4 regions of the Methylophilus sp. OH31 genome follow, and region 1 is predicted to be linked to each of the others. Evidence: predicted binding sites of a transcription regulator. Region 1 holds the regulator's gene; each other region holds the start of a gene.
What was found. Region 1 encodes sigma-54, which starts transcription at its own class of promoters, with help from an activator protein. Its sites were predicted from a motif close to TGGCACNNTTCCTGCT; they were not measured.
Positions count from the first base shown of each region.

Region 1 (7,566 bases):
ACGTAACTGCTTGACCTCGACGGCAAAATCACCGAACGGGATATGGTCCAGTCGCAGGCCGTGCGCATAAAAATTCTTATACACTTCCACCGAGTGCAACTGTGGTAACGAGGCAGTGGCGGTATCAGCATCGCTGACGCCGCGGAAGTAGCCCTTAAACATTTTGTAACGTTCTTCACGGAACAGGCGGATGCGTTTGACGACACGATTAAGGGGGACGCCTAAGGTCACCAGTGCATGCGAAGCCAGCATCAGGCTGCCTTCAAGGATTTCCGGCACCACTTCTGCGGCACCGGCATCTCGCAGTGCATCCATGTCACTGTCATCATGCGTGCGCACAATCACCGGCAGGTTGGGATTCCGCTCCTGAATCACATGCAAGACCTTCATGGTACCGCGGATTTCGGCATAACTGATGATGACGGCTTTCGCTCTGGCCAAGCCAGCGGCTTCCAGCACCGAGCGCCGCCCGGCATCACCGTAAATCACATTCTCACCCGCAGAAGCGGCTTCCTGCACGCGGCTGGCATCCATATCCAGCGCGACATACGGGATATTTTCTTCGCGCAAAAAACGTCCCAGATATTGGCCGCTACGGCCATAGCCGCAAATGATCACGTGATCACGCAAATCCTGGCTATGCTCCTGTATGGTATCCACTACTTTGATGCTATTGCGGCTGTAGCTTTTGACCAGCGCACGCGCAATGCGGCCATTTTTCTGAATAATAAACGGCGCCACCAGCATGGAGAGCACGGCCACAGACAACACCAGTTGCAAGGAGTCGCCATCAATCAAATTGGTTTGCAAACCCAGCGCCAGTACCACAAAACTAAACTCGCCAGCTTGACCGAGGATAATACCGGTACGCACACCCACGCCCATTTCAAAGCCATAGAACCTGGTCAGCAAGGCGATCAGGCCGATCTTGAATACCAGGAACAGGATGAGCAGGACAGCAATCAATCCCACATGCTGAACGAGCACAGAGACGTCTAGCAACATGCCGACACTGATAAAAAACAGGCCCAGTAAAATATCGCGGAAAGGGGCAATATCAGATTCCACCTGGTAGCGATACTTGGTTTCTGAAATCAGCATACCCGCCACAAACGCCCCCAGGGCATACGACAAGCCAACAAAGTTAGTGGCCGCTGCCATTAACAAGGTCACCATCAATACATTGAGTACAAACAGCTCACGTGAACGCTGCTTGGCAACCAGCTCAAACCAGAAGTTGAGGATGTTTTTACCAAACTTGAACAAGAAAAACAGCAGGATTGAGGACTTGAACAAAGTCAGTCCCAATACATCCAGCCAGTTATCGCTGTGTGAGCCTAAGGTCTGGATCAGCACCAGAATCGGGATCACTGCCAAATCCTGGAACAGTAGCACGCCGATACTTAGGCGGCCATGTCTGGAGTTTAAATCGACACGTTCCATCAGGATTTTGGACACAATGGCGGTCGAAGACATGGTGATGGCGGCACCAATAATGAACGCCGAGGTCAGGCTCAGCCCCGCCAGCTTGCCCAGTACCAGACTGGCCAGCAAAGTCAGTACTACCTGGCCGCCACCCAAGCCGAACAGGGTTTTACGCATGGCATAGAGTTTAGGCAGGCTGAACTCGAGGCCGATACTAAACATCAGGAACACAATACCGAACTCGGCCACCTGGCGGCCAGTTTCTTCATCTTCCAGCAAGCCTAGGGCGTGCGGGCCGAGCACAATACCGATCATGAAGTAAGCCAGCATCGCTGGCAAACCCAGGATGCGGAATAAGCCGACGGCAAAGACCGAGCTGGTAAGCAACAATAATAAATGGATCAGGGAATCAAACATGCAAAAATTCTAAAGCATTAATGTCAAGCCGTGCAGATGAATGTCTGCCAGCAAACCATATATTATGACGTATCGTCAGTGATGTAACCTGAAACAGTCGCGTTTCAGGATGATGCATCCTGCCACAAAACACTATTTTATGCAAAAAATGTGCCCGCTAATAAAAAATCCGTAAAAAAGCTGTGTTTCGCTTTCTTGCCGGGGGCGTCACTTGCTATACTAACCCGCCATGAACACAGCAAAATCAGGTGTCCACCTCGTGAAAAGTCCAGACATCGTGACGCGTGCACGAGGCATACTGCTGCACGAGGCAGATGAAATCCGCCAACTGGCCGACCGTATCGGCAGCGAATTTGAAGCCGCTGTCAGCATGATTCTGGCCTGTCGCGGCCGCATTGTTGTCACTGGCATGGGTAAATCCGGCCATATCGGCGGTAAAATTGCGGCCACCCTTGCCAGCACGGGCACCCCTGCGTTCTTTATGCATCCGGCGGAAGCCAGCCATGGCGACCTGGGCATGATCACAGCTGAAGATGTCGTGATTGCGCTATCCAATTCCGGCGAAAGTGATGAAATCATCAATATTTTGCCCGCCATTCGCCGTATCGGTGCGCGTATTCTGAGCATTACCGGTAGCGAAGAGTCCACGCTATCGCGCGAGTCAGACGTGCATTTAAGTGCTGCAGTTAGCCACGAAGCGTGCCCACTGGGGCTGGCACCCACGGCCAGCACGACGGCCGCACTGGCCTTGGGCGATGCGTTGGCGCTCTGCGTTCTCGACTTGCGCGAATTCACTGCCGAGGACTTTGCGCGGTCACATCCTGGCGGAAGTCTGGGCAGACGGCTGCTGGTAAGGATTAAAGATGTCATGCGCACGGGGGATGCGATCCCCGCTATCAGCGAGCATGGCACCGTACAGGAAGCGATTGCACAGATTTCGAGCAAAGGCATGGGGTTTACAGCGATTGTCGATAGCGCACAACACCCGATCGGCGTATTCACCGACGGCGATTTGCGTCGCCTGTTTATGCAAGGTGCCACCGATACGCAACAATCAATCAAAACGGTCATGAATACGCAGCCACGTTTATTGGGCATGCAACAAATGGCGGTTGAAGCAGTCAACCTGATGGAGCAATATAAAATTAACGGGTTTATGGCAGTGAACGAGCAGCAGCAATTAGTGGGCGCATTTAACATGCATGATTTACTCAAGGCAAAAATCGTTTAGGTTCACTGACGCCCTGGAACGCCCGCATGCTTAAACACCCCATCTTATTGCCAATTGCGTTAATGCTGTTTTTAGCGCTGCTGACATTCTGGATTAACCAGACCGTACAGGAGCAGGCGCTGAGCTTGAGCCGCTTAAGTCGTCACGATCCGGACTACATGCTCTATAACTTTGTCAGCACGCGTACCGACGCCACTGGCAATACCAAATACGTGTTAGCTGCGGCAGAAATGCGCCATTTTCCGGATAACGACTATACCGAATTACAGCGCCCGCGTTTCACCCAGTTTGGGCAGGATAAACCTTACACGCAAATTCATGGCCAGCACGGCAAAGTGTCAGCCAATGGTAAACTGGTCGAGTTTAGCAAGCAGGTCAAGGTCATACGCCAGGGCACGCTGGCCAAGCCTGAAATGCAGTTGCAAACCGAACATTTAACGCTGGAACCGGATACAGACCTCGCTTACACCGATTTGCCGGTCACTATCCGCCAGCTACCGGCGACGGTGATCACAGGTACCGGCATGCGTTTTGATAACAAGGCAGGCACCATGCAATTATTTAACCGGGTGCATGTACATTATGTACGCGCACCCGCAGTCGCAAAAACTGCAAGCCCGGCAGCGAAGGCGAAAACAGGCAATCACAAGGGTCGTTGATTCTGGAGAAATGAGTTGAACACGCACAAGCCATTATTTTATGCCACCTGCTTGACCTTATGGGCACTGCTATCGTGGTCAACCAGCGTGCTGGCTGAAGAGTCTGACCGTGACCAGCCGATTGAGCTGGAAGCGGATACCGTGACTGTGAATGATGCCAAAAAGATCAGTATTTATACCGGCAATGTGATCCTCAACCAGGGCACCCTGCAAATCAAAGCCGACAAAATGATTGTGCGTGAAGACCAGGATGGCTTTCAGCACAGCACCTGTACCGGCAACCCGACCACATTCAAGCAAAAACGCACTGGCAAAGACGAATGGATGCAAGGCAGTGGGCAGCGTATTGAATACAACGCGCGCATGGACAAGGTACAGCTATACACCAACGCCTGGGTCAAACGTGGTGAAGACCTGGTCACCGGTGACTACATCAGTTATGACGCCAATGCAGAGTACGCCGAAGTCATTGGCGGCACCAAGGCTAACCCCAATGGTACCGCCGGTAGCCGCGTCAAAGCGACCATTCAGCCCAAGAACAAAACCACGCCGCCTGTGATTGATAACAAGCCAACCTCGCAACAAGGGCTGCGCATGAACCGCTCACTGCAAATCAAAGTGGAACCGGCACCCGCCGACACCACTAATGAGCCTACGAAAGCGCAACCCTAAAGACCGGCCTTATGCAGACAACAGCTTCACCAGATCATAACCACTTACGTGTCAGCCACCTGAAAAAAGCCTATCAGGGACGCACCGTGGTTAAAAACACTACACTTGAGCTACGCAGCGGCGAAGTGATTGGTTTGCTCGGCCCGAATGGTGCTGGCAAAACCACCAGCTTTTACATGATTGTTGGCCTGGTCGCACTGGACGACGGCAGCATTACGCTGAATGGGGCAGATGTCAGCCGCGCGCCCATGCACGAGCGCGCCCGCATGGGCCTGGCTTACCTGCCACAAGAAGCATCCATTTTTCGTAAAATGACGGTGACTGATAATATTTTATCAATCCTGGAAACCCGCCCTTACACGGAAGAAGAGCGTGAAGCGCGGCTGGAGTCTTTACTGGATCAATTACATATCCAGCATATCCGTCACAGCCAGGCAGTCAGCCTGTCGGGCGGCGAGCGCCGCCGTGTAGAGATTGCGCGCTGCCTGGCCACAGACCCGAAATTCATCCTGCTGGATGAGCCATTTGCCGGGATTGACCCGATTGCGGTGATTGAGATCCAGAAAATTATCCGCTACCTGAGCAGCCAGAATATCGGCATTTTGATTACAGACCACAACGTGCGTGAAACCCTGGATATTTGTGACCGGGCGTACATCGTTAATGAAGGCGCTGTGTTTGCCGCAGGCACGCCAGACGAAATCATTCAGAACGAAGGCGTACGTGAAGTCTATCTGGGCAAGAATTTTAGGCTGTAACCTGATATGAAGCAAAACCTGCAATTACGCATCTCACAAAACCTGGCGCTCACCCCGCAACTTCAGCAGTCCATCCGCCTGTTGCAGTTGTCCACGCTGGAGTTAAGCCAGGAGCTGGAAACCATCCTGCAGGAAAATCCGCTGCTGGAAATGGCAGATGGCGAAGAAGGAGAATTTGAAGATAACTCGCCATTGGCCACCAGCTCGACAGACACAGAGCAGGTGGATGCAAGTTCATTTGATGTCGCGACCCAAAACGACCTCACTCCCCCTGCAGAGAGTCTGCGTGATGAACCACGTGACGAAACGAGCGGCACTGAAGGCGAACAACCAAATCTGAATGAAGAATTCACGCCGCCCGAGTTTGAAGATGACTACGAAGAGTTTGGCAGTGCCAGCAACTGGGACGAAGCGGGCCGCAACAACCTCGATGATGAAGATAGTGACTTCTCTCGCCAGGACGCCAACAATATCAGTCTGCGCGAACACCTGATCAACCAGATGCAATTGGCACATCTATCCAAGCGTGACATGGATCTGGTGAAATTTTTGCTCGACAGCATTAACGATGATGGTTATTTAGAGCAGGATCTACAGGAGATTGTCGACCTGTTGCCGCCAGAGCTGGAAATTGAGTTACTGGAGCTGGAAACCGCACTGAAATTGATCCAGAACCTGGATCCGATCGGCGTCGGTGCACGTGACCTGCGTGAATGCATCTTGCTACAACTGCAAGTACTGCCGCCTGAGACACCTTATTTGCGTATTGCGATGGCGATTGCCAAAGATCATCTGGCATTGCTGGCCAACAAAGACTTTGTCAAATTGCGCAAGGTACTCACTTGCGACGAAGCTGCACTCAAAGGCGCGCAACAACTGATTCGCCAGCAAAACCCCAAGCCAGGCAACGAGTTTGCGACCTTTAGCCATGACCACTTTATTCAGCACGATGTCGTGGTCAAAAAAATCAAAGGCATCTGGATGGCGTCGCTCAATGATGGCGTGATCCCCAAACTACGTATCAATCAGTTGTATGCAGATATCCTCAAGCGCAACCGTGAAAGCTCCGGCCAATATCTGCAGAGCCAGATGCAGGAAGCCAAATGGATGATTAAAAATATCCAGCAACGCTTTTCTACCATCTTGCGTGTGTCGCAAGCGATTGTGGACAGACAGCGCAATTTCTTTGAACATGGTGAAATTGCCATGCGGCCCCTGGTATTGCGCGAAATTGCCGAAGAGCTCGACTTGCATGAAAGCACGGTTTCTCGCGTGACAACACATAAGTACATGCTCACGCCACGCGGTGTATTTGAACTTAAATACTTTTTTGGCAGCTCAGTCGCCACCGATGCAGGCGGCTCATGTTCTGCCACCGCCATTCGCGCGCTCATCAAACAAATGGTCGCTGAAGAAAACCAGAAAAAACCATTGTCCGACAATCAAATCACCGATACGCTGGCGCAGCAAGGCATTGTGGTTGCGCGCCGCACCATTGCCAAATACCGCGAATCGCTGAATATCCCACCAGCCAATTTACGCAAATCGCTGTAAAACAAAAAGGCCGCAAATGCGGCCTTTTTTATCGGTAACGCCTGTTTACTGGATGGTGATTTTGGCAAACTTGCGCTTGCCCACTTGTGCCACCACGGTCACCCCTTTTGCCAATGACAGGTTTTTATCGTCAACTTTTACGCTATCCAGCTTCACGCCGCCTTGTTGCACGGCACGCATGGCTTCACTGGTGCTTTCCACCAGGCCCACCTGTTTCAGCAACTGGCTGATACTGATGCTATCACCATCAATCGCTACTGCTACCTCAGGCACATCATCAGGAATCCCGCCTTTGGCACGGGTCTGGAAGTCTTGCAGGGCTTTTTCAGCCGCCGCCTGGCCGTGAAAACGGGCAACGATCTCCTGTGCAAAACCGACCTTGATATTACGTGGATTGTCGCCAGCAGCCACTTGTGCTTTCCACTGGGCGATAGTTTCCAGGGTGGCAAATGACAGCAGGTCGATATAGCGCCACATCAGTTCATCAGAAATCGACATGATTTTGGCGAAAATCGTCTCAGGCGCTTCGCTGATACCAATATAGTTACCCAAAGACTTGGACATTTTATTGACGCCGTCCAGGCCTTCCAGCAACGGCATCATCAACACGCATTGCTGCGATTGGCCAGCCTGCTTTTGCAATTCACGGCCCATGAGCAGGTTAAATTTCTGGTCTGTGCCGCCCAGTTCCAAATCGGCCTGCAAAGCCACAGAGTCATAGCCCTGCAATAAGGGATACAAGAATTCATGAATCGCGATTGGCTGGTTGCCTTTGAAACGCTTGGAGAAGTCATCGCGTTCTAGCATACGGGCGACTGTATGGCTGGCTGCCAGCCTGATCATGCCCGCG
Region 1 is NZ_BAUS01000010.1:80,400-87,965, forward strand. It holds gene OH31_RS11935 (cation:proton antiporter) at 1-1,842, opposite strand, end outside; gene OH31_RS11940 (SIS domain-containing protein) at 2,072-3,073, shown strand; gene lptC (LPS export ABC transporter periplasmic protein LptC) at 3,100-3,732, shown strand; gene lptA (lipopolysaccharide transport periplasmic protein LptA) at 3,748-4,404, shown strand; gene lptB (LPS export ABC transporter ATP-binding protein) at 4,416-5,162, shown strand; gene OH31_RS11960 (RNA polymerase factor sigma-54) at 5,169-6,716, shown strand; gene tyrS (tyrosine--tRNA ligase) at 6,762-7,566, opposite strand, start outside.

Region 2 (7,566 bases), on a different contig from region 1:
CAGGATAATGTCATCAATGGTCTGCTCATTGGCCAGCACCGGCGACAGCATGATGCGGTTATAGTTAGGGTAGGGCTCATCGCCAAACACCGTAATGTCATACATGTCTGGCGCAATTTTGAGCAGTTCTTCCACTGCCCGCATGCCGGCCATGCCGTTACCAACGACCACCAGTTTCTGTTTTATCATCAACATCGCTCCTTTTATAGTTATGCTGCATTGGCTACGCTGAGCCAGGTTTGCACGTTTTCTTGCCAGTCTTGTTCTTGCTGGCTGTTTCTTGCTAATTTCACTACTTCGCCGACGACAATAATCGCCGGGCTTTTCAGGCCTTCGGTATGGGCCAGGTAGGGAATGGCCTGTAATGACGAAGTCACTGCCCGTTGGTGATGACGGGTGCCGTTCTCTACCACCATGCAAGGCATATCGGCGGACATGCCGGCATTGATTAAGCCACGGGTGATTTCAGGCAAGTGCTGCATGCCCATATAAATCACCAGTGTGGTATTGGTTTCTACCAGCGCTTGCCAGGGCAGCGGTTCGCCGTCCTGGGTATGGCCGGTGATCAGGGTCACGCCGTGGTTGAAACCACGGTGCGTCACCGGTACTTCCATGCTGGCACAAGCGCCCAGGCCACTGGTCATGCCTGGGATAATTTCGTAAGGAATATTCGCTGCACGCAATGCCAGCATTTCTTCGCCGCCACGCCCAAACACAAACGGGTCGCCGCCTTTCAGGCGAACGACCACTTGTCCTTGCTCGGCCAGGGCGACCAGCATGCGGTTAATAAAGTGCTGCGGTGTAGACTTGCAGCCGCCGCGTTTGCCTACTGGCACGATGCGTGCCTGCGGGCAATGCGCGAGCAGGGCCGGATTGACCAGGTCATCGACCAGCACCACCTCAGCTTGCTGCAAAGCCTTGACGGCTTTGAGCGTAATGAGGTCTGGGTCGCCGGGTCCGGCGCCGACTAAATAAACTTTTGCGGCTGAAGTCATAGGCAATTCCTTATAGAGTTAAAACGTATACATGGCAGTCAGCCATAATTTTTCGGTGTCGCGAACACGGCCACGGTTACCCGCGACGCTATCTGGGACGTTGGCGGTGAGGGCATAACGGTCACCTTCAGTAAAACGGCCGTACTCCAGTTTGGTCATCCAGTTTTTATCCACATTCCAGGTCACGGCAGCATTCCACTCTTTACCGTAACGCGAACCTTTGCTGCTGGTGCCACCACCGACAGTATGGAAGTCTTCATCTGAATCAATCAGGTGATAGTCGGCAAAGAACAAGAAATCGCCATAGCGGTAAGTCGCGGTAACAAAGGTATCTTTAATGCCTTCAAGCGGTGTTGCCAAGAATTTGTCTACCCAGCCCTGAAACAGGTGGTTGGTGCCCAATGGCGTCTGGAAGGCATACTTGCCGTTATTGCTGGACAGCAGCTCCTGATCAAGTCGCATATTGAAGTTATCGATACCAAAGCCGCCACCCAGTTTGTAGTAGTGCGCATCAATACGGGTGTCGCCATTGCTGTAGTCGGATTGTTTGGCGTATTCGGCAGTGTAGTGCGCACGGTAGTTAGGTGTGAACGGATGGGTGCCGTCCAGACGTACGCCAATAATTTTGTTGCCTTGATCGGCTGTCTGGTTAGCTGCGCCACCTTTGCCTGCAGCAATCGCTGCGCCTGTGGTGCCGTTACCGAACCAGGCACGGCCCATGCCTAAATCCTGGAAACCATCCAGATAAGCATAGCCGACCAGAAACTCAGTGGGTGAAATACGGTAACGTGCATTCACGATATCCAGTGCGCCATCTGAACGGTGCTTGGCTGTGATTTGCTCCAGGCTTTCAAAGTGGGCAACAAAAATTTCGGTATCAGGAATGGTTTTGTTGAACACCGATACGCCATCAAACACTTGCATGACCTGGCGGAAAGCAATGTCACCAATAAAACGCACGTTATCCAAGTTCACTTGCTGGCGGCCCGCACGTACGCGGGTGTTTTTAATGCCGGTCCATTCGACAAATAACTGGTTGAGGCCGGTGTAGTCAGGGTCCACTACCTTTGCGTATTCGATATTACGAGCCTGGTTGGAAACACTATTTGTCAGCGTGCTGTTGGTGCTATCGTTAAAGTTATCAGCCAATTTGGATACATTGATCAACTGGGCAGCAAAGCTAAAGTTATGGTAGGGCGCAGTTTGCCAGCCAATCAGGCTGCGCAAGGTCAGGGCATTAGCATCTTTTAGTTCTTTCGTTGCGGTTGGGTTAGCCGTGCCATTCGGCAAGGTTGGCGGTTGCAAGCCATCCTGGTCTACATTCTCATAACGCAGTCTAAAGCTGGTCATATTTTTGCCGGTTTTAATGGCATCCATAAAAGTGTATTCAGGGATGATCTCTTCTTCAGCCATCGCCTGCATGCTAAAAGCCGCCAGCAATAGCGCGACTGAAACTTGACGTAAGCGTGGGTGTGAGTTAGCGTTCATGTGTTGCTCCTTTTTCTATGTGGGGTAACCATACTTCGATGAGGTATGCAGTGCTGGCGGGTGACCGCCCGTCAGCACTACTTATATCTATGCTGCCTTTTTAGCGTGGCGCTCATACAAAAACTTCAATACTTCGCTGCGCAGATGCGTATACGCCGGGTCTTCTACCAGCTCCAGACGTTTACGCGGACGAGGCAAATCGACGTCCAGGATTTCGCCTATGGTCGCTGCCGGGCCGTTGGTCATCATGACGATGCGGTCTGACAGCAACACGGCTTCGTCTACATCGTGCGTGACCATCACGGCAGTGCAACCGGAACGCGCCATAATGCCCATCAGCTCATCTTGCAAACCAGCACGGGTGAGGGCGTCCAGCGCGCCGAATGGCTCGTCCAGCAGTAATACCTTAGGCTCCATGGCCAGTGCGCGCGCAATACCGACGCGTTGCTTCATGCCACCGGAAATTTCGTTCGGGCGTTTTTCAATGGCGTGGCTTAAACCCACCAGCTCCAGTGCTGCGCGGGTGCGCTCTGCCAGTTGTGCCGGACCTTCTTTATCGCCAAATACGCGTTCTACAGCCAGGTAGACATTCTCAAAACAGGTCAGCCATGGCAGCAGAGAGTGGTTTTGAAACACCACGGCACGCTCAGGGCCAGGCTTGGAGATTTCACGGCCGGCACAAAACAGGTAGCCTTCACTGGGTTGCAGCAACCCGGCAATCAGGTTGAGTACCGTAGACTTGCCACAGCCAGAGTGGCCGATGATGGAAATAAACTCGCCTTCACGGATATTCAGGTTGATATCTTTCAGCGCCTGAAAACTGCCTTTTTTGGTGTGAAACGTCATGTTGACGTTTTCAATCAGGACATAACGGTCTTGCATTACATTGGTCGTCATAATAAGAATCCTTTTCCTGCGGGTTATTCGTAGCTGTAGCGTTTTGCCACCAGCACCAGCAACTGTTCGAGTAACAAACCGACAATGCCGACAATAAAAATGGCGATGATGATGTGCTCTACATTGAGGTTGTTCCACTCATCCCACACCCAGAAGCCGATGCCCATGCCGCCAGTCAACATTTCTGCCGCCACAATCACCAGCCAGGCTGCGCCAATCGACAGGCGGACACCGGTCATCATGTAAGGCATGACATAAGGCAGCAGAATTTTGGTCACGACTTTCCATTCGGACAGGTTGAGCACTTTGGCCACATTCATATAGTCTTGCGGCACTTTGCTCACGCCGACGGCGGTGTTGATAATCATTGGCCACACGGCGGTGATGAAGATCACCCAGATCGCAGCCGGGTTGGCCGCCTTGAATACCAGCAGGCCAATGGGCAGCCAGGCCAGCGGTGACACCGGTTTGAGCAGGCTGATAATCGGTGCTGCCATTCTGGACATAAAGGCATAGCGGCCAATCACAAAGCCCATCGGGATACCGACAATCGCTGCCAGGCCAAAACCCGTCGCCACACGTTGCAGTGAGCTCAGAATGTTCCAGCCTATGCCCATGTCATTTGGGTTGTTGATATAAAACGGGTCGCTGAACAGCTCGACAGCCGATTGCCAGGTCTTGACCGGGCCTGGCAAGCCTTGTGTCAGGGCAGCTACCGTGGCCCAGATGGCGGCGAATACCATCAAGCCAATCACAGGCGGCAACAGCCATTCAAATCCTCGTTTAGCCGTTGCCACCCATGCCCCGCGCTTGGGCGCGGTGGCTTTTGCCGCTGTGGTTGAGAGAGGGGTAACCACAGCAACAACTGGTTGCGCAGGTGCTGTGGTGACAGCTTCCTCGCTTTTTTGCATGATGTTTTCTTTCTTCAAGCTGACGACATTCATGGTGATTCTCCTTTAAAGATTAGGCTTTCACCTTGAAGCTGCTGGCATAGGCTTTCGGGTCCTTGCCATCCCAGACCACGCCATCGATCAGCTTGCTGCTACGCATGGCATCTGGCACCGCAATGCCCAGTGATTTGGCTGCTTCGGTATAAATGTCGATACGGTTGACCTTTTTCGCGATACCCAGGTAGTCAGGGTCAGACTTCAACAAGCCCCAGCGTTTGTGCTGTGTGAGGAACCACATGCCATCAGACAGGTAAGGGAAGTTGACCTTGCCGTCATTGAAGAACTTCATGTAGTTCGGGTCTTCCCATTTTTTGCCGATACCATTGTCGTAGTGGCCGAGGAAGCGACCTTCAATGACTTCCTCAGGCGCGTTGACGTAGGCTTTGCCCGCGATTAGTTTGGCCACTTCTTGGCGGTTTTTAGTCGCATCGATATAGCGGCAAGCTTCCAGAATCGCTTTGGTCAGTGCCAGTGCGGTATTTGGATTTTTAGCCACAAACTCAGCGGTGGTGCCCAGTACTTTTTCCGGATGATCGGTCCAGATATCTTGCGAAGTGGCAACAGAGAAGCCTACCTTGTCGTAAATGGCACGTGCGTTCCATGGTTCACCTACACAGTAGCCATCCATATTGCCGATGCGCATATTGGCCACCATTTGTGGCGGTGGTACCACAATGGTTTTTACGTCCTGCATCGGGTTGATGCCGTAACTGGCCAGCCAGTAGTACAACCACATGGCGTGGGTGCCGGTCGGGAAAGTCTGGGCAAAGGTAAAGTCGCGGTTTTCATTATCCAGCAGGCGTTTCAGTGTCGCGCCGCTGGTCACGCCTTTTTCTTTGAGTTGGTTGGATAGTGTGATGCCCTGACCATTGTTGTTCAGCGCCATCAGAATATTCATGTCTTTTTGCTGGCCACCAATGCCTAGTTGCACACCGTAAATCAGGCCATACAGTACATGGGCAGCATGCAGCTCACCATTGGCTAGCTTGTCACGTACGCCTGCCCACGAAGCTTCTTTAGAAGGCACGATTTTGATACCGTATTTTTTATCGAAGCCCATTTGTGAGGCGACAATAATCGGCGCACAGTCCGTCAGCGGGATAAAGCCCACTTTCACCTCAGTGATTTCAGGGGCATCTGAGCCTGCTGCCCAAGCCTGGCTGCGAATCGCAGAGGGCACCATGTTCATCATGGCAGCCGCGCCAAATGCACCTGCCAAGGTGTTCATGAAAAAGTGACGGCGCTGCTGGTCTACTTGCTCGGTGGTGGATACTTCGGTGACCGTTGAAGTGGGTGTCACATTATTTTTGTCAGAACTGCTCATTGCTGCTCCTTAATCATCAATCAATTGGGAAAGTTAAAAAACAAAAAGGCGTCCTGAACGCAGACTGTTTTTTGTCTACACTCAGGACGCCTTTGTCCTTTTACTGCACAAGTCATTCGACTTGTTTACTGCCCAGCCACGCTACATCCCAGGCTGGTATCACACGAGATTTTCAACCGCCGTTAGCTGAAGCCTCAAGCCAAATTAGCAATTGCCGTGCCAGCTGAAGCGTTATTTTTAAGTGATTGTTCTATATTGGTTTTTTTGGATGGTTGCATTTTTATGCAACCTTTTCAGCGCGGTGCTGTCCGCACCATACGTGTGCGGATGCACCAATTTGACGGGCGTTTAGCCCGGTTGTGCGTGATGCGCCAGAATGTTTTCAGCGACATCAATAATCTTGCGGTTTTGCTCCATGGCAATGCTGCGCATGGTTTTATACGCTTCCATTTCATTCAGCCCGCGCGTGCTCATTAACAGGCCTTTGGCACGTTCGATCAGCTTGCGTTCGGCGAGCGCCTTTTTGGTATCAGACAACTCACTTTCCATCTCGGCAATTTGCCGCGACTGCTGTTGCAGCAGTGTAATCATGGAGGCCATCGGATACGCCTGCGACGTATCATGCGTCTGAAAATTCAAGGCATTCTCAACTGGAATTGCCAGGTTGAAAAAGGTGCTGTTGAGCGCAGCGGCTGGTGTTGCCTGAATGGCATCCAAATATTGCCGGGTTTGCTCAAAGTCGCTCTTGGCTTTGCTAGCCAGCCCGGCCAACAACTCATGCATGGTTTGGATGAGCTGACATTGAATCTGCCACATAGCGCTTAAACGCTGGCTGCACAATTCAAACCAGACATCTGCGCTACTGGGGTTGAGCGTCTGCTGGTCTTTGGCTGCGCTCAGTTTGGTGCGGTATTTTTGATGTTGCTGGTGCCAGCTGGTTGCCTGCAGCGCCAGCCATGACTGGCGTACCTCTTCACTGCCAAACTGGCAGAATAAATCAAAATGGCGGTCTTGCTGGGCGATGAGTTCAAACAGCTTTTGCTGATGCGGTAGTTGCAGGCTGCCTGAACCAAACATATAGGCACCCACTGCACGCTCTTGCCCGGCAAATTCCTTGCCCTGGATCAGGTTGTAAAGCGTCAGCAAACAGGTGGAAATCTTGCTATTGACCGAGCTGTCGGTGATCTCAAAGATCAGTGCAATCAGGCTGCCGATCAAGCGGCTAAAAGATTCAATACAGTCCGCAAAGCTGATCTTTTGCAAAGTGATCTGATGCCGCAAAGAAGTCAGTTGGTCCAGGCCTAGCAAGATCCACGAGGTCAGTGTCAATTGTTTGGCATCTGCCAGCGCGTTTCTATGCAAGTGCTGTTGCAGCGCCTCTCTAAAACTGGCTTCCATGGCCTGGTTTTGCGTAATAATGTCAGCGCGCTCAGGTGCAAAGCGTCGCCCATTGGAGGCAATATAGAGGCAGCTAGCACCACGTTCGGCCTGGATCAGGTGGATCAACTGGCCAATTTTTTCGACAAATGCGATACAGCTATCGAGTCGCTCCAGCTCCTCGATATGTCTGATTTTGGCCAAGGTAATGGTTTGGGCAGGGGATATTTCTGTGTTCATCACTAGGCACCAAGCAAGAAGTGTGCGCGACTTGGTGGTTATCTTTATCTTTAATGTTTAAAACGATGATGTTCATGCATGCACTCACTAATGCCAGCCGCCGCCCATGACCTTATACAAGGTCAGCTGGCTAGCGGCGTCACTTAATTGCAACGTGACCAGCGATTGCTCTGCAGTATAAAGCGTGCGTTGTGCATCCAGTACCACCAGGTAATTGTCGACCCCATTTTTAAAGCGGGCATCAGCCAGTTGGAATGCCGCATTCGCAGCAGCGGTGAGTGACTGCTGGGCGTCC
Region 2 is NZ_BAUS01000001.1:208,344-215,909, reverse strand. It holds gene nirB (nitrite reductase large subunit NirB) at 1-189, opposite strand, end outside; gene cobA (uroporphyrinogen-III C-methyltransferase) at 210-995, opposite strand; gene OH31_RS00890 (alginate export family protein) at 1,014-2,483, opposite strand; gene OH31_RS00885 (ABC transporter ATP-binding protein) at 2,571-3,380, opposite strand; gene ntrB (nitrate ABC transporter permease) at 3,404-4,324, opposite strand; gene OH31_RS00875 (CmpA/NrtA family ABC transporter substrate-binding protein) at 4,344-5,654, opposite strand; gene OH31_RS00870 (nitrate regulatory protein) at 6,003-7,271, opposite strand; gene OH31_RS00865 (efflux transporter outer membrane subunit) at 7,359-7,566, opposite strand, start outside.
Region 2: the regulator sigma-54 is predicted to act here: its motif matches at 5,861-5,876, upstream of OH31_RS00875 (CmpA/NrtA family ABC transporter substrate-binding protein).

Region 3 (7,566 bases), on a different contig from region 1:
CATTTGTGGTAAATCCAGCGCCTGTAAACGTGGCGCGGACATGCCCACGCAGACCAGGCCGCTACTATTCCTGACCAGAAACGCCATTTTTTCGGTGGTAATTTTTTCAGCGGCAATAATCAGATCACCTTCATTTTCACGGTCGGTATCATCCACCACAATCACAAACTCGCCATTGGCGATGGCCTCGACCGCATCGGTGACTGCATCAAACTGTTCTGTTTTTTGTAACATGCTGCTTTCCTTTAAATCCTAAACGCTGAGGTTTAATAACCGTGCGGCATTCTGATAAAACACTTTTTCCAGCACCGCATCTTTAAAGCCCAATGCGGCAAAGTCATCTATGGTTTGCTTCATCGGCCTGAAAGGATAAGAGGTGCCGAACAGTAACTGATCTCCCAGAAACTGGTTCGCCGCCTGTACATATAATTCGGCGCCAGGCTGGAAAATATACATATCGGGCACCAGGTACAGGTTTGGATAACGGAACGCCGCACCGACAATTTCATTCACATACGGGTAATAACCGTGGAAACAAATAATGTTGAGGTTGGGGTATTTCCTGGCCAGCCTGGCCACCGCGTTCGGGTGCGCGTAGTCCAGGTCTGGCGTGGTGGGGCCGGACATCACGCACACGGGTACGCCATGCTGCTGGCAAGCCTCGTAGACCGGGTTAAAAATGAGGTCATCGACCTGGCGTGCCGGTTTGCCAAAGCCGGGTTCGATATTAATGGCCTTGAAACCGTAATGGTTGACGGCTTTTTCAATGGCGGCCAAGGCACTGTCTATGCCACGGCTTTCAATATCCACCGAACCCAGGCCCACCAGTTTGGGACTGTGTTTGACCAGGTCGGCAATCTGCTGGTCATCTATGGTCAGGTCTGGCGTCTCACGCCCCACCACCACGGCAAAATCAATCCCGGCCTGGTCGATCTCCTGCAAATAGCCTTCTACCGTATATGAGCGGCGAAAATGCTCGGGTTCAAGCGAACCCACACGCTGGTTGAGCCATTTAGCAGTGTCATAAGCAGGGGTGTTGGGCGTAGCGCCAAAAAAGTCATGCAGAAACGCAGGACGGTTGCGTAGATCGATAATTTTTTGTTTCATAAACTTTCTTTAGTATGCGTTAGGCGTAGAAACTCGGTGTGGGGTACTGACCGTTAAGTGCCCAATCCCCTAAATCCTTGAGTTTGTAATCCACCGGGTCATGCAGGGTATACACGCGCAAATTGCGCCAGAAGCGGTCCATGCGCAGCTTGGCAGTGGTGGCCCGGGCGCCTGCCACTTCAAACACGCGCGTAGTGACATCCAGCCCGGCACGCGTCGCGTTGACCTTGGCCGAGAACACCGCCAAGGCCAGTTCGCCACGGGTCAACTCATCCAGGCCCAAAGTTTGCTGCCAGGCGTGATCGAGTAAGCCTGCCGCATGATCTGCCAGCACGGCCGACGCATGCAAGCTGGCCCAGAACTCGCCGTAATGCAGCAAGGTAAACGGGTCTTCGTGTATGGTCTGTGCCAGTGAGCCTGACCAGACCCGGCTGCTGCTACGCGTATATTTCGCACCTTCTGCCAGCGCGCCTTCGGCAATGCCGAGATAAATATTGGTAAAAATCAGTTGCGCTACCAACGAACGCAGGCTGGCAAATGGCGAGCTCAACGGGCCAGGGTTCATCAGCAATTCGCTGTCTTCCACCCGCAGCTGGTTAAATTCAGCGCTGCCACTGTCTGTCTGCCGTTGGCCGATATTGTCCCAATCACCATTGAGCTGGATGCCGCTACGATCAGTCGGCACCGCGGCCACCAGAAACTTGCCTGTGCCTTCTTCAATGGCCGACACAATCAGGTAGTCAGAATCCATAGAACCGGAGCAAAAGCTCTTTTGCCCGGTAAACACATAGCCAGCCGCCGCTTTACGTGCCACGGTGCGGTTATCCAAAGGGTTCAATGCATTGCCCCACCACAGGTTTTGCGCGGCAGTCAGCTTGAAATAGTGCTGCCATTGCACCTCACTACCGTATAGGCGAATCGAGGTCAGCATCAAAAACTGGAACGCGAGTACCTGGGCGATTGAGCTATCCACACGCGCGATCTGGCGAATAATGCTGTAGATTTCCTGCCAGCTGCCGCCTAGGCCGCCATAGGTTTTCGGTATCAGCAACTTCAACAGCCCGCTATCCCGTACCGCCTGACGCTGTTCATACGGTGTACCGCCTGCGGCATCGCGCTCAATCGCGGTTTCTGCCAGATAGTCGCAAAGCTGTTTGGCCCGCTCGCGTGGCGTGCCGCCAAACACAATGCCATGTGATGCCTCAACGTCGTCCAGGCGTGAATTCAGTGCCAGAGTCATCATCCCTCCTATGCCGCATGCTTGACCGGTTTGGCCGCACCAAACGGCCCCGTCATATTGGTATTGATACTGACTTCGGCGCTGGCCTGCTGGTGAACAGGCAATAAGGGAAACAGCAATTCAGCCACGCGATAAGACTCCTCCAGGTGCGGATAGCCAGAGAAAATAAAATAATCAATGCCCAGTGCCTGATATTCTTTAATCCTGTCAGCCACCTCTTGTGGATTACCCACCAGCGCCGTGCCCGCCCCGCCCCGCACCAGCCCTACCCCAGCCCACAAGTTGGGTGAGACCTCGAGTTTGTCACGCCGGCCATGGTGTAACTCGGTCATCCGTTTTTGCGCCACCGAATCAAAATTGGCGACGGCTGCCTGTGCCGCAGCAATGGTGTCATCGGTAACATGCGAAATCAGTTCGTCAGCCGCTTGCCAGGCTTGTTCGCTGGTCTCGCGCACAATCACATGCAAGCGGATACCAAAACGGATGCTACGGCCTTGTGCTGCAGCCGCCGCACGAATGACCCTGATTTTTTCGGCCACAGCTGCTGGCGGCTCACCCCAGGTCAAATGCACATCAATATGCTTGCTACTGAGCTGAATCGCCGCCTCAGAGGCCCCGCCAATAAACAGCGGCGGATAAGGCTTTTGCAGGCTGCCGGTCGGTAAACTCGCACCTTTGACGCGTAAATACTCGCCTTCATAATCGACGGCGTCTTCAGTCAATACCGACCGCCAGATAGACAGGAATTCTTCTGCCTCGACATAGCGGGCATCATGATCCAGGAAGCTGCCTTCCGCCTGCTGCTCTACCGGGTCACCGCCCGCCACCACATTAATCAGCAAACGCCCGCCGGAAATGCGATCCAGCGTCGATGCCATGCGCGCAGATACCACCGGTGAAATAAAGCCGGGCCGCGTCGCGACCAAAAATTTGAGCTGTCTGGTTTCATTGATCAAGGCCGAGGAAATCACCCAGGCATCCTCGCAAGAGCGCCCGGAGGGCACCAGCACCCCGCCGTAACCCAGGCGGTCTGCTGCCTGTGCAATCTGCTTTAAATAAGAGAGTGTTGCCGGTCTGGCACCTGTGCTGGTGCCAAGATAACGCTGGTCACCGTGCGTGGGTAAAAACCAGAATATTTCCATGTTGTGTGTTTCCTTCTATTCATGCTGCATACATGGAAAGCCTAGTGCAAAGAGCATGCCACAAATAAAAATCATTAGATTCAGTCACTTACAAAGACACCGAATGCTGTTGCTGAATAATCAGCATATTTTCTGCGGGTGCTGCTGTATCAGCAGCATGTGTGCTGATTATTCAGCAACAGGGTGACGGAGATCGCTGTCCGGCAAAAAACGATGCGGCCGGAAAACCATTCAACATTTTCTCAACCATATGATTTATAAGAATTATTTTTACATTTATCCGGCAATTGATGCCATAGAAGTAGTGATTCACGGCCCCTGCCGGAGTTGGCACAAATCCTGCTGAACTATTAAGCATATGCAACCAGATGGATATTACTTTTGAATATAAATACTTTTGCAATTCCGCCAACGGCACGCCTCAATGAAGGCCAGCATGCATTGGCGGTAGCCAAGCAACTGGCAGAATCGTTTTCGCTGACCGCCGTGGAACGGGATCATCAGGGCGGTACGCCAAAACTGGAACGGGATGCGATCCGCAACAGCGGCCTGCTGTCATTGATCATCCCACGCCAGTACGGCGGCTACGGCGCCAACTGGCAAGAGACGCTGCAAGTGGTCAGAGAGTTTGCCAAAGTAGACAGCTCGATTGCGCATGTCTATGGCTTTCAACATCTGATGCTGGCAACGGTACGCCTCTTCTCCCGGCCCGACCAATGGGAGCGCTGGTACGAGCAAACCGCGCAATCCAACTGGTTTTGGGGCAATGCGCTCAATCCGCTGGATGAGCGTACGCTGTGCAAAAGTTATGACCATTGGCATGAATTCTCAGGCAAAAAAAGCTTTTGCTCGGGCGCCATGGACTCCGAGATGCTGATTGCTTCTGCCATTAAAAAGACGGATGGTCAGCTGGTGATTGCCGCCATCCCGACCCTGCGTACCGGCGTGACCATCCTCGATGACTGGGACAATATCGGCCAACGCCAAACCGACAGCGGCAGCGTGAACTTTGAAAAAGTCAGGGTGGAAGAAAACGAGCTACTCACCGAGCCCGGGCCACTCAGCAATCCGTTTGCCTGCTTGCGGCCGCTGATCGCGCAACTCATATTGACCAATATCTACCTCGGTATTGCCGAAGGCGCTTTTAACGACGCGCAACACTACACCTTGCGCGAAGCCCGGCCATGGAAGAATGCCAATGTTGATATCACCAGCCAGGACCCTTACATCCTCGCCCATTACGGCGAATTTTGGGTCGGCCTGGAAGCAACGCGTGCACTGACTAATCAGGCGGCAGAAAAACTGGATATCGCCTGGGCCAAGGGTCTGGCTCTCACCGAGGAAGATCGCGGCTTGCTGGCAACCAGTATCAGTGCCGCCAAGGTCCTGGCAACCCGCACCGGGCTGGACATCACCAGCCGGATGTTTGAAGTGGCAGGCTCCCGCGCCACGCATGCCGGACTGCGGCTGGACCGGCACTGGCGCAACTTGAGAACGCATACGCTGCACGATCCACTAGATTACAAAATTAAGGAGCTGGGTGAATGGGCGCTGACCGGTAGCTTCCCTAACCCTACATTTTACTCATGAATATTATGGACAAATTTATCGAGAATCTGGATCAGGCGAGTGAATTGGACTACGGCGAGAATGAGAAGAAGCTACTCACGCTGCCCAACTCCCGCGCGCTCACTACGTCTATTCGTGCCACAGCACAAGTGTTTGAGGATCCTAAATCCATTGCTTTGCTCAGTCGCATCCAGCAAATTGCGCCCAGCGATGCGAATGTACTCATCATCGGCGAAACCGGCACCGGCAAAGAACTCATTGCACGCCATGTGCATGCCTTAAGCAAGCGCAAAGGTAAACCCTTTGTCGCCGTCAACTGCGGCGCCTTTTCTGACACCCTGGTCGAAAGCGAATTATTTGGGCATGAAAAAGGCGCTTTTACCGGTGCATTTGTCGCCAAGGCCGGCTGGTTTGAAGCCGCCAACGGCGGTACGCTATTTTTAGATGAAATCGGCGACTTGCCCCTGAGCATCCAGGTCAAACTGCTGCGCGTGTTACAAGAGCGCGAGGTAGTGCGCCTGGGTGCCAGAAAGTCAACGCCAATTGACGTCCGCCTGGTCGCCGCCACCAATGTCCGCCTGGAAGAAGCCGTACAGGCCGGTAATTTCCGCGAAGACCTGTTTTACCGCCTGCGTGTCGCCCACCTGGAATTGCCTACCTTAAGAAACCGTCCAGGCGATATCTTGCCGCTGGCTGAGTATTTTGTCAGCGAATATACACGCCGCCTGGGTTACGCAGAGATCCGCCTGGATGACTCGGCCAAACAGAAGCTGGTGCAACACAGCTGGCCTGGCAATATCCGCGAACTGGAAAACGTGATTCATCACTCGCTGCTAATTTGCCGCAACAACCTGGTGCGTAGTGAAGACTTACATTTATCCTCCATCTCGCTGCACAGACCGAAGCAGGAGCACACGCCACAGGCCGGTAGTCATGCACCCGACTTACTGGAGGAAGCCTTGCAGCAACTGTTTGAGTCCGGCAAAGCCCAGCTTTACGACTATTTTGAAGATACCCTGGTGCGCGCCGCCTACCACCACTGCCATCATAACCAGGTGCAAACCGCCAAACTGCTGGGCTTAAGCCGCAATGTGTTGCGCGCCAAGTTGATCAAAATGGGAGCGATCAATGCCCTCAAGTAACCTTGCGCTCAAGCCTGTGCCTGCGGACTTACGTGCACGAATCACGCCACAGGCGGTTGCCAGCCTGCCTACAGACTATGGCCACTATCAACTACACGCATTTATCGACCACAAAAGCGGCATAGAGCATATCGCATTGGTGCTGGGAGAGGTTGGCGGGCAATCTTCGGTGCTGACACGTATTCACTCGGAGTGCCTGACTGGTGACGTGTTTGGCTCACAACGTTGTGATTGTGGCGAGCAGTTCAAACAGGCGCAGCGACTGATACAGCAACAGGGTAAAGGCGTGATTGTCTATTTACGCGGGCATGAAGGGCGCGGCATAGGGCTCAGCAACAAAGTGCGCGCCTATGCCTTGCAAGAACAAGGGCTGGATACGGTAGAGGCCAATGTGGCGCTAGGCCTGCCAGTTGACCAGCGTGAATATGATATCGCGGTTGGCATATTGCAGCATTTACAGGTCGCCTCGATTCGCTTGCTCAGTAACAACCCTGACAAATCACAAGCCATGTCCGATTGGGGACTAACGGTTGAAGCCGTTGTGCCGCTAGAAGTGGCAGGTAATCCGCAAAGTGCTGCCTACCTCGCCACCAAGAAACATAAACTGGGTCATCAACTGGCGTTGATAGATAGCCATTCACCGCCCAAAAACTAGCTGCATATTGCTAAATGCTGCGCTTGCAGCCGCTGCAACACGCCGCTGAGCGCCTGATCAACCTGTTGCCGTGCAAAGGACTGGCTCAAAAGCGTGCCTGCCTGTGTGTTAGCCTGCAAGCGCAATTGCACAGACCGCAGCTGACATTGCAGCTTGGCAAGCCTTGGCCCATCACGCTCAGGCGGTATCTCAAATTCATTTTGGCTACCATACGCTGTAAACAGCAATGTTTCCAGGCCCACCACCAATGCCATGATATGGTCGCCGGTAAAAGCCGGATCAAATACCAGGCTAATTGCGTCAGTGCCTTGCAAGCGGTGGATGCCCTCAAACTTCCAGTTAGCTTTGCCATCAAATACCCACTCGGTCATTTCACGTGGCCCCACTTGGGTGCTTTTAGCCAACTCATCCGGGTATTCGGTATATAACTGCTGCATCAGCGTGCGCAGATCATCGGTATGTGCGCTCATTTCCTGTTTGGTGGTCAACGGTGGTGGCAATGGTGATTGCTTGACCGGGCGCGCCTGTGCCGCATTTATCATCACCAATACCAGCCATACCACACCAAACAATCGCCAAATCAATCTTTGCTGTTTTAAACGCATCGCGCCCACCTGCCAGAAATTAAAAAGCCCGAACATATAGCTCGGGCTTTGGATGTTAGCGCTAAAAATGACTGATTAAAACGGGATATCGTCATCAAAATCGTCA
Region 3 is NZ_BAUS01000004.1:19,911-27,476, forward strand. It holds gene ribB (3,4-dihydroxy-2-butanone-4-phosphate synthase) at 1-234, opposite strand, end outside; gene OH31_RS06710 (amidohydrolase family protein) at 253-1,107, opposite strand; gene OH31_RS06715 (acyl-CoA dehydrogenase family protein) at 1,127-2,347, opposite strand; gene ssuD (FMNH2-dependent alkanesulfonate monooxygenase) at 2,356-3,489, opposite strand; gene OH31_RS06725 (acyl-CoA dehydrogenase family protein) at 3,871-5,079, shown strand; gene OH31_RS06730 (sigma-54-dependent Fis family transcriptional regulator) at 5,085-6,200, shown strand; gene ribA (GTP cyclohydrolase II) at 6,187-6,855, shown strand; gene OH31_RS06740 (hypothetical protein) at 6,852-7,460, opposite strand; gene OH31_RS06745 (single-stranded DNA-binding protein) at 7,536-7,566, opposite strand, start outside.
Region 3: the regulator sigma-54 is predicted to act here: its motif matches at 3,641-3,656, upstream of ssuD (FMNH2-dependent alkanesulfonate monooxygenase).

Region 4 (7,566 bases), on a different contig from region 1:
AATACCAATGGCTGTCGCCACCAGGGCTTCACCAATCGGGCCTGCGACCACTTCCAGGCTGGCGGTGCCCAGCTTGCTGATGTCGGTCAACGCGTGCATGATGCCCCAGACCGTACCCAGCAAACCAACAAACGGTGCGGTACTACCGATACTGGCCAATACAACCAGGCCTGCTTCACGTAATACGCGCTCTTTTTGAATCTGCTGGCGCAGTGCGCGCTCAAGTACTTCCTGGCGGTCACCGCTATGACGCAGATCATCGGCAGACTCCACATCCAGGTCTTTCAGGGTTTCAAACCCCACTTGGGCGACACGGTAGGCCGGGCCGTTATGGCCTTCCAGCGTGGCGGCTTCTTGCAGGCTTTTTGCACCCCAGAAGGCGGCCCTGAATTTAACGTTTTGCTTGCGGATCAGCCACACCTGGAAAGACTTGGCCAGGATAATGGTCCAGGTGACGCCAGAGGCCACCAGCAAGGTAATCAATACACCAAGCACCACTGGGGATGCGCTTTGATAGGTTTCTAAACTAAACATAATATTTCCTTTTCAAATTAAAAAAATTACTGCAGCTTGAACTCAACTGGGAATGTTGCCCAACCTTCGACCGGGGTATTCCCTCGTTTTGCCGGGGTAAATGCCCAGCGCTTCGCTGCAGCAACCGCAGCATCATCCAGTACACCGTGTCCACTGGACTTCTTAACCTTCACATCGGCAGGCTTGCCGTTAGGCAACACTTTCACCCGTAATACCACCGTACCTTCCCAGCCCTGGTCCGCAGCAAAATCGGGATATTCAGGATCAGGGTTATTCAAATGACCAACACCACCTTTAGCTTCTACCAGTGGCTCTTCTTTCACCACCACCGGCGGAGGTGGCGCTGGTTCTGGCGCCGGGTCAGCGACTACCGGGCCGCTGGTTTTTGTCGCGGTGGTGTTTTCCTGTACCACGATGTCGTTCGGCGCAATATGCTGGTCAGCGGGGGCGGTCCTTAATGCCGTTGGCTTGGCGGCCTGTGGCGGTGGGTCAGCGCGCTTGACCTGCGGTGGTGGTGGCGGAGGTGGTTTTGGCGGCTCAATGACTGGTGGCGGAATCACCTCCGGCTTCACAAACTCCACAATCACTTCGTTTTTCTTTGGCTTAACGATGCTGGGTTGATGCAAGGCATTAATAAACCCAGTCACACCCAGAATATGGGCCAGAATGACCACACCGATCAGCGCCAGCAATTTATTACGCGGAATAATCTGCTCTACGCGATTAAACTTGCTGACCAGACGCTCGGATAACTTGCCAAAATCTTCGCCAGTGGCGACCAGGTTCTTTCTGGATTTGCTTTTATCTGTGAGTGAATCCCAAATCGTAGAATGCTCAGCGGGCGTTTTCAGTGCCGTTGTTGACATACAAACTCCTAATAAATCTAACTAATCTCGATGAAGTCGCTTAACACATCATCTTTAATGCGCTGAAACTCCGGTGAAGTACGATGGCGCGGTCTGGGTAAATCCACAGCCACCACGCGTTTGATACGCCCTGGATTGGCTTCCATGACCACCACGCGATCTCCCAGGAACACTGCTTCTTCGACGTCATGCGTGACCAGGATGGAAGTGGTACCTTCGGTTTCCCAAAGACGTTGCAATTCTTGCTGCATCTTGAGGCGAGTCAATGCATCCAGTGCGCCAAACGGTTCATCCAGTAATAACAATCTTGGTTTTAGCACCAAGGCCCTGGCAATCGCGACACGCTGCGACATGCCGCCTGAAATCTGGTGTGGGAACGCCTGGGCAAATCCAGACAGGCCAACCAGCTCAATCTGGTGTTTCACGCGCGCATCCACCTCCTGCTGTGTCAGGCCAGAAGATTCCAGCGCCAACGCCACATTCTGCTCAACGGTCAGCCACGGGAACAAACGATGCTCCTGAAACACCAGGCCCCGGTCCAGCGAGGTCCCTGAGACTTTGTCACCCAGCCAGACAATGCTGCCGTCGTAAGCGCTATCCAGTCCTGCAATCAGCCTGAGTAAGGTCGACTTGCCGCAGCCACTACTACCGACAATGGAAATAAATTCACCTTTGGTCACGGCCAGTGAAAAATCTGACAGCACGGTCAACGCTTTGCCGTTGAGCTGGAAAGTCTTGGAAACGCCCTCTACCGCCAGCACGGCCGCCGAGCTCGCCAGTGACAGATGTTGCGAACCACGCAGGCCTGACGTTCTCACCGACGCATTGTCTTCGCCGAGGCTATCTACGTGCGCTTCATTGATCACACTTAAAGCGGTTTTAGGGCGACTCATGTTTCTTCCTGTGCAAAATAACTAGAGTGCTATACGCAATCCCTGTGCCAAGTTAAAAATTAATATTTATTACTTAATAATCATAAGGTTATATACATTCCAGCGAATACCCTGTGTTGGGCAATGTTGTATATCCATCATCTGACGGCGGGCATGTGCTGGTATAGCAACAGACATAAAAAAACAGATGGCGGGAGACCATCTGTTGGAAGGGATTGCCGGGAAGCAATAAAGGTTATTGTTGTGATGCAATCCGGGATGGCGCCCAGAAGGTTTCCAGGTTCAACTCCTTTAAAGCTTTGTCGACAAAGCTTGAGTTAAGCAGTTGCTGAATATCAATATCGTTTCGAATCAGGCCAGACTCACGCGCATAAGAGGCTGCACGTTTGTAATGATCCACCAGCGCTTGGTCATAAAGCGGTGACCAGCGGTCACGCCAGCTCACGCTATCATCTTCATAGTCGCGCCTGACCACACTCTCAGGCTGTACCAGGCTAGCATAGTCCTTAAGGTAGGTTTCCTTGTGCGCTTCTTGCGCTGCCCAATGGTTGGCTTTAATAAATGAGGTGACGATGGCTTGAGTGAGTTCCGGATGCTCTTTGACAAAGTCATTGCGCGCCCACAAGCCGCCCATCAGTTTCCAGTCCGGTGGGGCATTTTTGGTCGACCAGATGATTTTACCCACGCCTTTATCCACCAGGTTATAGGCATCACTTAAAGAGAAGAACGCATCTACCGAGCCACTGGCCAATGCCGCAGCACCGACTTGCGGATTCACGTTCACAATCTTGAAGTCGGTCAGCTTGAAGCCGTTTTTCTGCACCAGGTTGGCAAATGGAATCTCCCACGGACGGCCCCGATGCAAGGCAATGCGCTTGCCTTTGAGGTCAGCAATATTTTTTGCTGTTGAATTGGCGGGCACCACCAGATAAGAGTTACCGCTACGTCCCCACGGCGCGACTAATTGCACGCGTGGCTTGGAGCCGTTCAAAATAATCGGTGGTAAATCGCCATAGGCCGCGAAGTCTATGCTCTTGTTGGCAAAGGCTTCGTTGACGATGGGGCCGACCATCGCCGTGGCAGCAGGCACCCACTCCAGCTTGACGCCGCGCTTAGCCAAGGTTTCATCCAAACCGGTTTCACTGGCCAGCTCGGTGCTACCCAGATAGTGCGTCTTGCCATTGAGGTTATAAGCCACGGTGGCAATTCTCACCACTTTCGGGTCGGTTTCAGCACTGTGGGCGCCTGACATAGTGAATGCAGTCACCGCCAATGCCGAAAATACATAGTTTAAAAATCTGCTCACACTTACTCCTTATTTACGCTTAAGCCGCGAGGCTTACTTACTTGCTTCAGGCAACCGCCGCATATTGATGCAACTGCTGTTCTGCATCACGCAACGGCCTGAAATCGATCCACGCATCCAGGTCAAAATCCTTGTCCAACAGGCCATGCACCAGCATGAAGTTCTTTTGCTGGCGAAACAGCTCTACGCGCTCAGGGGACAAATCAGGCGCCAGTTGCAAATGGAAGTTCTCACCATAAGCCGTCGTCACGCCGTCTTCGCCCGAGCGGGTTTCGGACTCCAGAATTTCGCGCACACCCTTGAGGTTGCTTTTGGCCCAATCTGCCGCACGCAACGTTTGATAGAGGAAACGCACCACCAGGTCATAATGGTTGTCCAACAATGACTGATGTACCGTGATCGGACGCGGTGTGCCGTTATTGACGCGGCTGGACAACTCAGGATAGCTATCGAGATCGATACCCACCACAGCCCCCACACGCTTAGCGGCATCCACCGCAGATGCGCCTTTTACATATACCGCATCGACCTTGCCTTCGATAAGTGCATCAAGGCCAGACCACAACTCACCTAGACCATTGGGGTTATCACGGCCATTACGATTACCACGACCAGAAGGCACCTCGACCAAAGCCACATCATCCAGCGTCAAACCAGCGATATTCAAAGCGCCTTTATAACCATGCAGGCTCATGCCACGAGCAATACTGCTGCCGCGTACATGGCTGGCAATCGGATGCTCGATAAACGCCGGCAAGGCCAGGCGCAAGCCCTTCAATTGCTCAGGCGTGGTAATGCCACTATCCGGCCGCACCAGGATCGCTTGCCATTCATCAATCCAGGTCAAGCCAATCAGCTTGGTCGGCGCACCTTGTGCCTTGGCGGCCAGCGCCAGCAAGTTGCCACCCTCACGAATCAACGAAGGTAACTCATGATCGTAATGATGCTTGGATAACTCTTTGGGCGCTTCTTGCAACGTGGCAATGTTAATGTTGTCACGCGCAAACTCTTCATTAAGCCAGCCTAATTTATAGGCCAGGCCAGTAGCAGTCGGCACCGGGCAACGGGTAAACCAGATTTGATCGATATGTTGTGCTGTGCTCACTTGGTAGCTCCTGTGATTACAAGTCGGAAGGACGCAACAAGCCTTCTTCTTTGGCCTGGTCGTAAAGCTTGGACATTTTCCATTGTTGCTTCAACACGCCTGGGCCATACTCACGGGAGCCACCCAGGGCCTCTGCCAGGGTTTGCAACTTGGCGCCTTCCTCCAGCAACAGAATAAACTCTGCCAGTTTGCGCAGACCTTGCTTACCCCATACCGTGGCACCACCATTGGCTTCAAGAATCGCCGTGTGATGTGGATTAATCGCAATCTGGTCGAGGATAAAATCAACTTCCTGCTGGCGGCGGTCAATATAAATCGGCAACTCTTTAATCAGGTTGAAGCGCTGCACCGGCACATAACGGATAGGCAATGTGCGGTGTGTTTGTGCCCAGGCACCCAGGTAGGTGGAATGTATATGCGAAATCGTGGTGACTTCCGGGCGCACCTGGAACAATTTGGTATAACGACCAGCGCCTGCGCCACTGCCTTTGCCGGCATAGACCGTGCCATCAAAGCCCACCACGGTTGCTTCAATCGGCTTGCCTTTGTTAAACGGGCCCGGGTCATTCACGATGATCAATTTATCCTGGCCTGGCACGCGATGCACAAAGCCCACGGTACCATTGGCAGTGATGCTATCCGTCTCGCGAAAGACCTCAAAAGCCAGTTTGGCTTCCGCCACAGTTTCGTTTACGTAATGATCCAGATCCAGTTCAGTATTAACAGTCACGACAGTCATTGTCAGTCCTTTCAAAATTCATGCGAAAACAACACGAACTACTTGGCAAAGACTGTGCCACTTGCAACAGGTAAAATTTACCTATAATAATTAGACACTTAGAAAAAACACCGATGCCAAGCACCTGTTGCCCCGGCAACAAGTGTTGCGATTAACACAGCAAAATGTTGAATTCCCGCCCATGATCTGGCTTATCTTTAATATAACCAATGTGAATATTGTTATAATTTATAGAACTTTGACTTATTAATGATCAATGTAATATAGTGACTCGCCTGTTAAATAAGGAGTCAATGATGAGCGCACAACGATGGGATATCCGTGATTCGTACACCGAACGTACTGACCATGTGATCACACACCCCAATCCGTCTGCCGTCAGCTTGTCCGTACGGGCAAGTGCACTGGTATTCAGCGATCCCAAATCGCAAAATCTGCTGTCTTTGATCGAAAGAATTGCTTCCAGCAATGCGACCGCGCTGATCATTGGCGAAACAGGGACGGGTAAAGAACTCATTGCCCGCCATATCCACTCATTGAGCAACCGCAGAAACGGCCCGTTCCAGGCCATTAATTGCGGCGCTTTCTCAGAAACCCTGGTTGAAAGCGAGTTGTTTGGCTATGAAAAAGGCGCGTTTACCGGCGCCAACACCTCCAAAGTTGGCTGGTTTGAAACCGCCAATGGCGGCACACTGTTCCTGGATGAAATCGGCGACTTGCCACAGTCGACACAGGTCAAATTATTGCGTGTGCTGCAAGAGCGTGAAGTCGTGCGCGTAGGCTCAAGAAAGCCGATCCCGATTGATGTGCGCCTGATTGCGGCGACCAATGTGAACCTGGAAGAAGCCGTCAAAGCGGGACGTTTCCGCGAAGACTTGTATTACCGAATTAAGGTGGTGCCGATTGAATTACTGCCATTGCGCGAACGTCGTGGCGATATCCTGCCGCTGGTTGAGCATTTTCTGGCCGTATATCGCAATAAGCTGAACACTTCGGACCACAAACTGGCCCCCGAAACCACTTCGCTACTGATGGAATATCCGTGGCCGGGCAATATTCGTGAACTGGAAAACGTCATTCACCGTGCGGTACTGGTGAGTACCTCCGATACGCTTTATCCAAAAGACCTGAATTTACCCAAAATCAGCTTTAACCGGCCAGAGTTTACGTCTGATGAAGACAGCGGCATCACGGCACCGCTGCCAAGCAGGGTCAGCTATGAGCGCCAAAGTGCGCTCTATAAATTGGAAAATATTCTCGAAGAGCTGTTTGAACAAGCCCCGGAAAATTTATATGAGCTGATCAATGGCACCACGGTCAGCAAGGCTTATGAGCACAGTAAAAACAATCAGGTGCATACCGCCAAACTGCTGGGCATCAGCCGCAATATCTTGCGCGCCAGGTTAAAAGAACTCAACCTGATCGCATAAAAAAGAGGGGAATATATCCCCTCTTTTTTTATGCTGAATCTTGCAAATGACCTGCTAGGCAACCAGCGTTTCCGGCAAATGCTGCTTAATCAACACAGCGGCCTGTTCTAGCGCCTGGTCGATACGCTGTTCAATCGCGGCACTGTCCAATTGGTAATTCGTGAACTCTGCATCCCGAGCATAAATGGTGGTCGGGATAGTGTAAATACCAAAAAAGCTGGCCAGGCTTCTTAAGTGCGACTCCAGCACCAGCGCATGGTGATCGCTGCCTCCTGTTGCCACCAAAATAGCGACTTTACCAGTGAGTTTTTTCGGGTCGACCAGATCAAAAAAGTGCTTGAGCAAGCCAGTATAAGAAGCTTTATACACTGGCGTGCCAATGACGATAATATCGGCCTGATGCAGCTTATCGTAGGCTTGCGCCAACGCGGGGGGAAACTGGTTAAAGGACACAGTAGGCCCCAGATCTGCCGTCAGTTTGGAAATATCGATCACCTCACCCGGACTATGAAACTTCTGGCTGGCCTTGGTCACCACAGACTCCACCAGCGACAAGGTTCTTGAGGGTGCAGTAATATTTCCGGAGACTCCAATAATTCGTGGCATTTCGATTTTCCTGATTAAACAATGTCTTGATTTAACAGCAAATAAAATGCCAGATTTAAACCCTTCATAATCAATCACTTGAAAAAC
Region 4 is NZ_BAUS01000007.1:298,702-306,267, reverse strand. It holds gene OH31_RS10750 (MotA/TolQ/ExbB proton channel family protein) at 1-534, opposite strand, end outside; gene OH31_RS10745 (energy transducer TonB) at 561-1,400, opposite strand; gene OH31_RS10740 (ABC transporter ATP-binding protein) at 1,418-2,293, opposite strand; gene OH31_RS10735 (ABC transporter substrate-binding protein) at 2,529-3,599, opposite strand; gene OH31_RS10730 (ABC transporter substrate-binding protein) at 3,646-4,704, opposite strand; gene OH31_RS10725 (class II aldolase/adducin family protein) at 4,721-5,443, opposite strand; gene OH31_RS10720 (sigma-54-dependent Fis family transcriptional regulator) at 5,740-6,873, shown strand; gene OH31_RS10715 (NAD(P)H-dependent oxidoreductase) at 6,928-7,479, opposite strand.
Region 4: the regulator sigma-54 is predicted to act here: its motif matches at 5,488-5,503, upstream of OH31_RS10725 (class II aldolase/adducin family protein).